2 linked regions of the Colwellia sp. M166 genome follow. The protein of the gene in region 1 interacts with the protein of each later gene in a pairwise test. Links are inferred from orthologs where the notes say so. Each region holds a gene or a part of one and is shown in the gene's direction. Other genes may lie near its edges. The genes, in order: barA and clpA.

Region 1 (4,246 bases):
GTATATTTTTGCTTAGCCCAGTGATGCGCTTGCCAATCACTGTTCAAATCAGCTTGATGAAATTGACAATTAGTCATGCCATTCTTTTCGGCATTATCTTGGGCTTTATCAACCATAGATTGAACACCTTCAATACCAACCAACTGACTGACTTGCTGTGCGATAGGTAAACTAAAATTACCTAAACCACAAAATAAATCCAAAACAATATCTTGAGCATTTAAAGCTAGCCATGCTTGCGCCTGTTCAACCATCTGCTTATTGACACCATGATTAACCTGAATAAAGTTATTAACCGAAAATTCAATCTTGATAGTATCGGTTAATTGATAAAATAGTACGCTATATTCACCCAACGCGGAAATGCTTTTACCGTCATCGATATAGATTAAATAACTATTTTTGTTAGCAAAATTTTGCCATTGTTTTTTATCTTCAGCAGTTAATTTAACTAATTGGCGTACCACAACAACATTTTTATTGCCGGCAATAACTTCAATATGACCAACGGCATTTTTTCCAGACAAGGACGGTAAAAGTAATTTCAATTCAGTAAAAATATTAGCAAAAGCAGCCACGAGTACTGGACAAGATTTAATTTCTGTTAGGTGGCTGCTCTCACGCTGACGAAAACCAATGATCGGCGTACCACGTTTATCATATTGCACCCCTATTCTTGCTTTACGACGATATTGCCAAGGCTGACTAACAATATGGTTTTGCCAAGGTAAATCTTGGTTTAAAGCTTGGCGTGCAAACAATTGCTTAATTTTATCTTGTTTATATGTCAGTTGATGCGGGTAATCTATATGTTGTAGGTTACAGCCGCCACATTGAAAGTAATGCCGACATTTAACTTCAGCGCGGGCTTCACTGGCGGTAATAATATTGATTAACTTGGCTTTTGAAAATTTACTTTTTTGCTGATAAACCTTCACCTCCACCGTTTCATTAGGCAATACGCCTTCAATAAAAATGGGCTTTTTATGATGAAATGCAACGCCACAGCCCTGCTGATCAAGACGGGCAACGGTTACGGTTAAGTTTTGTGGTATTGTTGTTTTTTTAGCGCTTGCTTTAAAAAAATTTGCCATAGCTATCTTAGTTTGCCATCAAAGAGCGGCATAAATGATTCATTTGCCGCCATAGTGAACGATTATCTATTTGGTATTAGTCTAATATGTGCCATTATAGAGTTATTAACCCAATGATTTTACACTAAAGCTCAACAAAAAATGCATAAAATAAGCCTGAAAGATTGGGTAATTTTACTTACGATCGTACCAACGACCATAATCAGTTTAATTGTTGCAGGTTACTTATCTTATAGTCGCTATAGCGAGCTCGATCAGTTCATTTATCAACGAGCCACAAGCATAATAGCACCGCTTGCTATCAGCAGTGCGACACCATTATTAGAAAAACAACGCGATAATTTAAGAACACTGATTGGTTTTAGCCATCGTAGTCAATCTGATATCATCAAAAGTATTGCTATATTCACCAAAGACAACCAAGTTTTCGTCACCAGTGCTTATCACGGCGATGCCCATACCCTGCGGGTAAAGGCTGGCCAAAGCCTACCCAACCGAATCATTTATGATGACTATGATGATTACCTTATTTATCGCGCCCCGATTATTGATGAATTTACCGCACAAACTAACAACTCAAGATTGAATACTGATATTAACAGTGATGTTATTGGCTATATCGCCATACAAATTGATAAAAGCAGTATTAAATATGCGCAGCAGCAACTATTAGTCAATGCTTTTTTTATTGTTTTAGTGGGTATAATCATCAGTGCCTTATTTGCCTACAAGCTCATTAAAAGTGTTACTCGTCCGATTTCATCTATGGTATTGGCGATAGATCGTATTAGAGAAGGAAAAATAGAAAGCCGTATCAGTGGCCAGTTATTTGGTGAGCTGAATTTTTTAAAAAATGGTGTCAATGCCATGGCACAATCTCTAGGGGATTACCAAGATGAGATGCAGCGTAGTATTGATCAAGCCACTATCGATCTGCGCGAAAGTTTAGAGCAATTTGAAATTCAAAACGTTGAACTCGACATAGCAAAACGCAAGGCTCAGGATGCAAACAAGGTAAAATCTGAATTTTTAGCTAACATGAGCCATGAACTACGCACGCCGCTTAACGGTGTTATTGGCTTTACGCGGCAAGTATTGAAAACACCTTTGAGCGACACCCAGCGCGATCACTTACAAACTATTGAACGTTCAGCAGGTAACTTGCTATCAATTATTAATGATATTTTAGACTTTTCTAAACTTGATGCCGGTAAAATGGTCATTGAAAATATTCCATTCTCAATTCGCGAGTCTGTAGAAGAAACCTTAACGTTACTTGCACCCAGTGCCCATAAAAAGAATATCGAGTTATCTTTACGCGTTAGTCCTCTGTTACCCGACTCACTTATTGGTGACGCGATGCGTGTTAAGCAAGTCATGGTTAACTTAGCGAGTAATGCGATTAAGTTCACCGATAAAGGCTCTGTTGATATTAATATTGAAGGTAGTGTTATTGCCCAAAACCTTTATAAAATAAAAGTTACGGTCCAAGACACTGGCATAGGTATTCCGAACCAACAACAACATTCTATCTTTGAAGCTTTTGGTCAAGGGGATAAAAGTGTTACCCGTATCTATGGTGGAACAGGGCTAGGTTTAGTTATTTCACAACGATTAGTATTAGAACTACGTGGCAGTATTGGTTTTGAAAGTATCGAACATAAAGGCTCAACTTTTTGGTTTACTTTCCAATGTGAAGTCAATCCAATACCCACTTTACAATTACCTACTCCAGAATGCCTAAAAGATAAAACAATTTTATATTATGAGCCTCATGCGGCAAGTCGATTAGCCACAGCTGAAATCTTAGCTAGTTGGAAAATGAAAATGACCTGCATTTCTCAAGCTGATGAAATAGATGACTTACTGACCAATAAAGAACAATTATCGTCATTTGATTTTGCCCTCATTGGTCATGATGTAACACCATCAGCCCTTAATGACGTGAAAAAGCTAATTTTTACCATTAAAGAGCTTATTCCTTCAATACATCTCGCCATTAATAGCAACTCTCCAAGTTTACACGAAGCCTTAATTTCCAGTGGCGCAAAAACCTGTATTAGTAAACCGATAACAATACAACGTTTGAGTAAAACCCTAGTACCGAAAGCCACAGCAGAGCCTACTAACATAATTCAGCTACCAGAGCATAAAGTGCCGATAAAAGTGCTGGCTGTTGATGATAATGAAGCAAATTTAAAGCTTATCCGTGAGTTATTGCTCGAACAAGTAACTGAAGTTGTCACGGCGACAGACGGCGCTCAAGCAGTAGAATTATGTCGACATGAAAAATTTGCCCTGATATTTATGGATATACAAATGCCAGTACTTGATGGTATTTCCGCCTTGGCTATTATTCGTCAACAAACACTTAATGAGCACAGTCCAATAATCGCCGTGACTGCACATGTTTTCGGGGAAGAAAAAGACAAACTACTCGACAATGGTTTTGACTCATTTGTAACTAAACCTATTGATGAGGCTATGTTACACCATAGTATTTATGAGTATTGTGATTCAACCTTACTCGCCAATCGTCCTAAAGTCATTACGCCGTCTGCAGAGCCTATTATCAATTCAAGGGTTAAAATTATTGATTGGACATTAGCACTACAAAGAGCGGGACAAAAAGCAGCTTTGGCTAAGGATATGTTTGTTGGCTTGGTTAACAGCTTACCTGAAAGCAAAGCAAATATTTCAGAAGCTCTTATCTCTCAAGATATTGAACAACTAAAAGTATTAATCCACAAACTTAATGGCGCATGCTGTTATTCTGGCGTACCAAATTTAGCTAAAGTAACTCATGAGCTTGAAACAGAGTTGAAACGTGGTATTGCCTTAGATGATTTGGAGCCAGAGTTTTTTGAATTTTTTGAACAAATAGATTTAGTACTTGAAGATGCTGATGCTTTTATTAAAAAACTCGAAGCTGAACAGCCGAAATTCAGATAGGTATACCGGTAAGTATGTGTTTTGCAGAAGTTAGCGAATCTTGATATTTGGTGAAGTATTAATATCACCATCTTCAGTGATCACGGCAACACCTGAATTACAGGTTAACACCGCTAAACTGTGGCCATGCTCATTACGAACAAAACAAAGCTCATAACCAAACTTACCTAAGCTACTTGCAGAAAACTTTTGTGCTAGTG
Region 2 (6,805 bases), 3.1 Mb from region 1 along the record:
AACGAAATCTCATGTTGCACATATGCAATCAGGTGATTTTTACGGTAGTGAAAAATCAGTCACCATTAACGGTGCAACCAACGTTAAAATTGAATATATCGCCGAAAATGGCGATGTCACGTTACTAAAAGAGCATTTAGCGTTATTAGATCAAGAAATTATTGATGCATCTGTTATGAGTAAAGCGGCACTGGTTGACTTTTTTGCTACTGAAACTGAAAAAGCTAAATCTGAAAACGTTTTATTATCGTTACACCTTAAAGCAACTATGATGAAAGTCTCTGATCCAGTGATGTTTGGTTATGCTGTTAAAGTGTTTTATAAAGATGTTTTTGCTAAGCATGGTGCTACCTTTGATCAACTTGGTGTTGATGCCGATAACGGTATTGGTGATGTTTACGCTAAAATTGGTCGTTTGTCAGCTGAGAAAAAAGCTGAAATTGAAGCCGATATTCAAGCTGTATATGTAACACGCCCTGAATTAGCTATGGTAGATTCTGATAAAGGTATTACCAATTTACATGTACCTAGTGATGTGATTATCGATGCATCAATGCCTGCGGCATTACGTGCTTCAGGTATGATGTGGGCACCAGATGGCACACAAAAAGAAACTAAGTTTATGATCCCTGATCGTAACTACGCAGGTGTTTTTTCTGCTGTTGTAGATTTTTGTCGTGAAAACGGTGCTTTTAATCCAACAACTATGGGTACCGTACCTAATGTTGGTTTAATGGCGCAAAAAGCTGAAGAGTATGGTTCACATGATAAAACCTTTATAATGACAGATGCAGGTAGTGTACGTGTTGTTAATGATCAAGGCGAAACACTGATTGAGCATTTGGTTGCTGAAGGTGATATCTGGAGAATGTGTCAAGCTAAAGACGCACCCATTCAAGATTGGGTTAAATTAGCGGTAACTCGTGCTAAAGCGAGCAACACACCTGCAGTATTTTGGTTAGATGAAAATCGTGGTCATGATGCGCAAATGATTAAGAAAGTTAATACTTATCTTGCCGATCATGATACGACGGGTTTAGATATTCAAATTATGGAGCCGATTAGAGCCTGTGAATTTACTTTAGCACGTGTTGCTAAAGGTGAAGACACTATCTCTGTAACAGGTAACGTTTTACGTGACTACCTCACTGACTTATTTCCAATTCTAGAGCTCGGTACTAGTGCAAAAATGCTGTCAATTGTACCATTGATGAATGGTGGCGGCTTATTTGAAACCGGTGCTGGTGGTTCAGCGCCTAAGCATGTACAACAGTTCGAAAAAGAAAACCACTTACGTTGGGATTCTTTAGGTGAATTTCTTGCATTAGCCGCTTCACTTGAACACTTAAGTGTCACTACGGGTAATGCCAAGGCACAAGTTTTAGCTGACACACTTGATCAAGCTACCGCGAAGTTTTTACAAGAAAATAAATCACCATCACGTCGTGTTGGTGAGCTAGATAACCGTGGCTCTCACTTTTATTTAGCAATGTACTGGGCACAAGCGCTTGCAGAGCAAACGAGTGATGAAAGCTTAAAATCAAGTTTTGTTGCTGTTGCCCAAGCATTAACTAAACAAGAAGCAAAAATTGTTGCAGAATTAAATGCTGCTCAAGGACCAAGTATTGACATTAACGGTTATTATTTTGCTGATGCTGATTTAGCAGAAAAAGCGATGCGCCCAAGTGCGACATTAAATACAATTTTGTCGAGCTTACTTTAAGCGCATAGGTATAATAATTATAAAAAGCTAGGCTGTTGCCTAGCTTTTTTTTACTTAAAATTTAGTACACTACGCTATATACGTGTGAATGAATTGATAATTGAGGACATTATTTCTGATAAAAAATTTGCAATTAATTTAAACAAGCGTTTTAATTATTCATAGTAGTGATATTGACTATCATGATTTAAGTATTAGTTTCATTGCTCTTTTTCTATTAGTTTAAGGGGAAAGAAATTAGCAAACGGCTATTTTTATTAGTAAATTTGGGAGAGTTCATATGTCGAACCATGTAAATATTCCTAGTGCTGGCACTAAAATAACTTCAGAACAAGGTATATTAAAGGTACCTAACAACCCCATTATTCCTTTCATTGAAGGTGATGGTATTGGTGTAGACGTTACGCCGCCTATGATGAAAGTTGTCGATGCTGCTGTACAAAAAGCTTATGGCGGAGATAAAAAAATTCATTGGATGGAAGTCTATGCCGGTGAAAAAGCAACACAAATTTATGATTCAGAGACTTGGTTGCCGGATGAAACATTAGCGATGTTCAAAGAGTATAAAGTCGGCATTAAAGGTCCACTAACAACACCGGTTGGCGGAGGTATGCGTTCTTTGAATGTTGCTTTGCGACAAATACTTGATTTATATGTTTGTCAACGACCAGTGCAGTGGTTTACGGGGGTACCGAGTCCGGTTAAAAAACCAGGTGAAGTTGATATGGTTATTTTCCGTGAAAACTCAGAGGATATTTATGCTGGTATTGAATATCAAGCCGGTACTGAGCAAGCGAAGAAAATGATAAAATTTTTGACCGAAGAAATGGGTGTCACCAAAATTCGTTTTCAAGAAAATTGTGGTATCGGTATCAAACCGGTATCTAAAGAAGGCACGCAAAGGCTTGTTCGACAAGCTATTCAATACGCCATTGACAACGACAGAGAGTCGGTTACTTTAGTTCATAAAGGTAACATCATGAAATTCACTGAAGGGGCATTTAAAGATTGGGGCTATGAATTAGCCCGTGAAGAATTTGGTGCTGATTTACTTAACGGTGGTCCTTGGTGTAGCTTAACAAACCCTAAAACAGGCAAAGAAATTATCATTAAAGATGTTATTGCCGATGCTATGTTACAGCAAATATTGCTACGTCCGGCTGAATACAGTGTTATTGCGACATTAAACTTAAATGGTGATTATTTGTCGGATGCTTTAGCGGCACAAGTGGGTGGTATCGGTATAGCGCCTGGGGCTAACTTAAATGATGATATTGCTATTTTTGAAGCAACGCATGGTACAGCGCCTAAATATGCAGGCTTGAATAAGGTCAACCCGGGCTCAGTAATTTTATCAGCTGAAATGATGTTACGTCATATGGGCTGGGCTGAAGCTGCTAATTTACTTTTAAAAGGCATGTCTGGGGCCATTAACGCAAAAACAGTAACTTATGATTTTGAGCGCTTAATGGATGATGCTACTTTGGTTACTTGTTCTGAGTTTGGTGATTGTATTATTGACCATATGTAATACCCATTCTACTAAGCTCTGAGTGGGAACAATCTTAATAAACTTGGTATAATACTCAGTACGATAATGTAAGTTATTAGCCATAAAAAAACACAGCCAAAATGCTGTGTTTTTTGTTTTTAATCGAACCTTATTTTTTATATTAATTATCTGATTCTAATTCTGATGGTGTAATACTCGCCGCATGATGACCTTTTGGCCCTGCGTTTAATTCGTAATTTACATCCTGACCCGCTTTTAATGTACGGTATCCTTCCATTTGAATCGTTGAATAATGAGCAAAAATATCTTCACCACCATCCTCTGGACGTATAAAACCGAAACCTTTTGCATTATTAAACCATTTAACTGTACCGTGAGCCATACTTCAACATCCTTCTAAAATCATCGGTAATTAGGTATGCTTTCCTGAAAGCATCATATATTCATTTCAAGTGGATAAAAAATAACCACCAAGATAAATCGTAGATAATAATTAGAAATAGTCAAGTGTAATATTATATTTTTTGATGTTTTTTAGTTATTATTTTTTCAAATCTTAAAGCAAAAATTTAACTGACAGACTAATATAGAATTATGAGTAAATGGAAAGAGTTAATAGATGATCAAAGCGTTCTTGACGAGGAGGTTATTGAAAAATTTCAGAAACCCCCAATGTATACTGTAGTGCTATTGAATGATGACTATACTCCAATGGATTTTGTCATTGATGTATTGTGCAAATTTTTTAACATGAATTCAGAACAAGCAACAGAAGTCATGCTAGCTATTCATTATAAAGGGAAAGGGCGTTGTGGTACCTTTACTGCTGAAGTGGCAGAAACAAAGGTTGATCAGGTGTTGAGTTACGCAACAAGCAATGAACATCCGCTTAAATGTACTATGGAAAAGGCGTAATAACGCAAGATGCAAATTGGAGTAACCTATGCTAAATAAAGATTTAGAAGTATCGTTAAATATGGCTTTTCGTCAGGCTAAAGAGTCTCGCCATGAATTTATGACGGTTGAACATTTATTGTTGGCGTTGTTAGATAACCCTTCGTCTATTGATGCTTTAAATGCTTGTGGTGCTAATATGACCAATCTAAGAAAAGAACTATTAGCCTTTATTGCCGATACGACGCCTGTTATCCCCACAGGTGAAGAGGAAAGAGAAACCCAACCGACACTGGGTTTTCAACGCGTGTTACAACGTGCTGTTTTTCATGTTCAATCTTCGGGTAAAAGTGAAGTCAATGGCGCTAATGTCTTAGTGGCAATATTTAGCGAACAAGAATCACAAGCGGCTTATTTTTTAAAGAAATCTGATATCAGTCGCCTCGATATTGTTAATTATATCTCACATGGTATCGCTAAAATTGATCAAGAAGCTAACACTAATGCAGCACAAGCACCGGCAGGTGAAGAAGAGCCTCGTACCATTGATAACTTTTCTACAAACCTCAATGAAGAGGCTTTGAAAGGCAATATTGATCCGCTTATTGGTCGTGATAGTGAGCTAGAGCGCACGCTGCAAGTGTTAAGTCGTCGTCGTAAAAATAATCCGTTATACGTCGGTGAAGCCGGCGTAGGTAAAACCGCCATAGCTGAAGGTTTAGCCAATTTATTAATTTCAGATAAAGTGCCTGAGTTTCTGGCAGACGCGACAATATACTCTTTAGATATGGGCGCGTTGTTGGCGGGGACTAAATATCGTGGTGATTTTGAGAAGCGCTTTAAAGCCTTGTTAAAAGAGCTTGAGCAAGATGGCAATGCGATACTCTTTATTGATGAGATACACACCATTATAGGAGCTGGTGCAGCCTCTGGCGGTATGTTAGATGCGTCGAATCTGATCAAACCGTTACTTTCGTCAGGAAAGTTACGTTGTATTGGCTCTACAACTTATCAAGAGTACCAAAGTATTTTTGAAAAAGATCGTGCTTTAGCTCGTCGTTTTCAAAAAATTGATGTTATTGAGCCCAGCGTTGACGACACAACAAAAATTTTACATGGTTTGAAAGATAAATATGAAGCGCATCATGGTGTACGTTATTCAAACAAAGCGTTAAGAGCCGCAGCACAACTTTCGGCTAAATATATTAATGAGCGCTTTTTACCCGATAAAGCCATTGATGTTATTGATGAAGCGGGTGCACGTCAGCAGTTAGTAGCGGCGTCTAAACGTAAAAAAGTGATCAGCAATACTGATATTGAAAACATTGTCGCTAAAATGGCTCGTATTCCTGAAAAGTCAGTATCATCGTCAGAGGTTGATAGTCTGAAAACACTTGATCGCAATTTAAAACTGGTTGTTTTTGGCCAAGATCATGCCATTGATGAGCTATCGTCTGTTATTCGCTTATCACGAGCAGGTTTAGGCAATGAAAATAAACCTATTGGATCATTTATCTTTGCTGGACCAACAGGAGTAGGTAAAACAGAAGTTACTCAACAGCTTGCTAAAGTACTGGGTGTTGAACTATTACGTTATGACATGTCTGAATACATGGAGAAACACGCTGTTAGCCGTTTAATTGGTGCGCCTCCTGGTTATGTTGGCTATGAGCAAGGCGGTTTACTTACTGATGCTGTGATTAAAAATCCACACGCTGTTGTCTTGCTAGATGAAATAGAAAAAGCCCACGAAGATGTTTACAACATTCTCCTACAGGTTATGGATCATGGCACGTTAACAGACAACAATGGCCGTAAAGCTGACTTTAGAAACATTATATTAGTGCTAACAACTAATGCGGGCATTGCGCACACGGTGAAGCAATCTATTGGCTTTAAACAACAAGACAATAGCATTGATGCCATGGAGGAAATTAATAAAGTATTTTCACCTGAGTTTCGCAATCGCTTAGATAACATTGTTTGGTTTAATCATTTAAGTGATGAAATTATTCAACAAGTCGTCGACAAGTTTATTGTTGAGTTACAAGTTCAACTTGATGAAAAAGCTGTTTCTTTAGAAATTACCAAAGATGCTAAAAAATGGATGGCAACTAATGGCTATGACAAGTCGATGGGAGCGCGTCCGATGGCGAGGTTGATTCAAGAGCAATTGAAAAAACCCTTAGCTAATGAGCTACTTTTTGGTGAACTAACCCAAGGTGGTGTCGCTCGGGTTGCTGTGAAGAAAGATAAATTGGTGATAAATTACGAATCAAAAAAAGAGTTAGTTGAACATTAGCGGCTAATATCATTGATATTGTATAGAAAATAAAAAAACCGAGCAAGCTCGGTTTTTTGTTATATCAAATTGGAATTAACTAAATTTTGATGATAAAAAAACGCTTTATTTACATAAACCTAAAGCGTATTCATAACTGAATTAATTAATTTTTATCTAGCACGGAAGATAATGCGACCTTTAGATAAGTCATATGGTGTTAGTTCAACAGTGACTTTATCGCCAGTTAAAATACGGATGTAATTTTTGCGCATTTTCCCAGAAATATGAGCGGTTACAACATGACCATTTTCCAATTCAACACGGAACATAGTATTTGGCAAAGTATCTAAAACAGTACCTTGCATTTCAATATTTTCTTCTTTCGCCATTG

The links.
Region 2: the proteins of barA (region 1) and clpA interact in binary tests that used the Escherichia coli proteins (3 or more experiments, as listed by UniProt). The link is inferred for Colwellia sp. M166 from one-to-one orthologs.

Annotation. Positions count from the first base shown.
Region 1 is NZ_CP040755.1:3,619,278-3,623,523, reverse strand. Bases 923-4,246 are described here. They hold barA (two-component sensor histidine kinase BarA), read left to right. Parts: upstream 923-1,235; coding sequence 1,236-4,046; downstream 4,047-4,246. Other genes in these bases: FGD67_RS16370 (hypothetical protein), read right to left, coding at 4,077-4,246; rlmD (23S rRNA (uracil(1939)-C(5))-methyltransferase RlmD), read right to left, coding at 923-1,094. Outside these bases: more of rlmD, read right to left, coding at 1-922. UniProt on the Escherichia coli protein: Member of the two-component regulatory system UvrY/BarA involved in the regulation of carbon metabolism via the CsrA/CsrB regulatory system. Phosphorylates UvrY, probably via a four-step phosphorelay.
Region 2 is NZ_CP040755.1:515,466-522,270, forward strand. Bases 3,850-6,805 are described here. They hold clpA (ATP-dependent Clp protease ATP-binding subunit ClpA), read left to right. Parts: upstream 3,850-4,179; coding sequence 4,180-6,432; downstream 6,433-6,805. Other genes in these bases: clpS (ATP-dependent Clp protease adapter ClpS), read left to right, coding at 3,850-4,151; infA (translation initiation factor IF-1), read right to left, coding at 6,585-6,803. Outside these bases: FGD67_RS02400 (NADP-dependent isocitrate dehydrogenase), read left to right, coding at 1-1,723; icd (NADP-dependent isocitrate dehydrogenase), read left to right, coding at 2,004-3,254; cold shock domain-containing protein CspD, read right to left, coding at 3,397-3,618; more of clpS, read left to right, coding at 3,831-3,849. UniProt on the Escherichia coli protein: ATP-dependent specificity component of the ClpAP protease. It directs the protease to specific substrates. It has unfoldase activity. The primary function of the ClpA-ClpP complex appears to be the degradation of unfolded or abnormal proteins.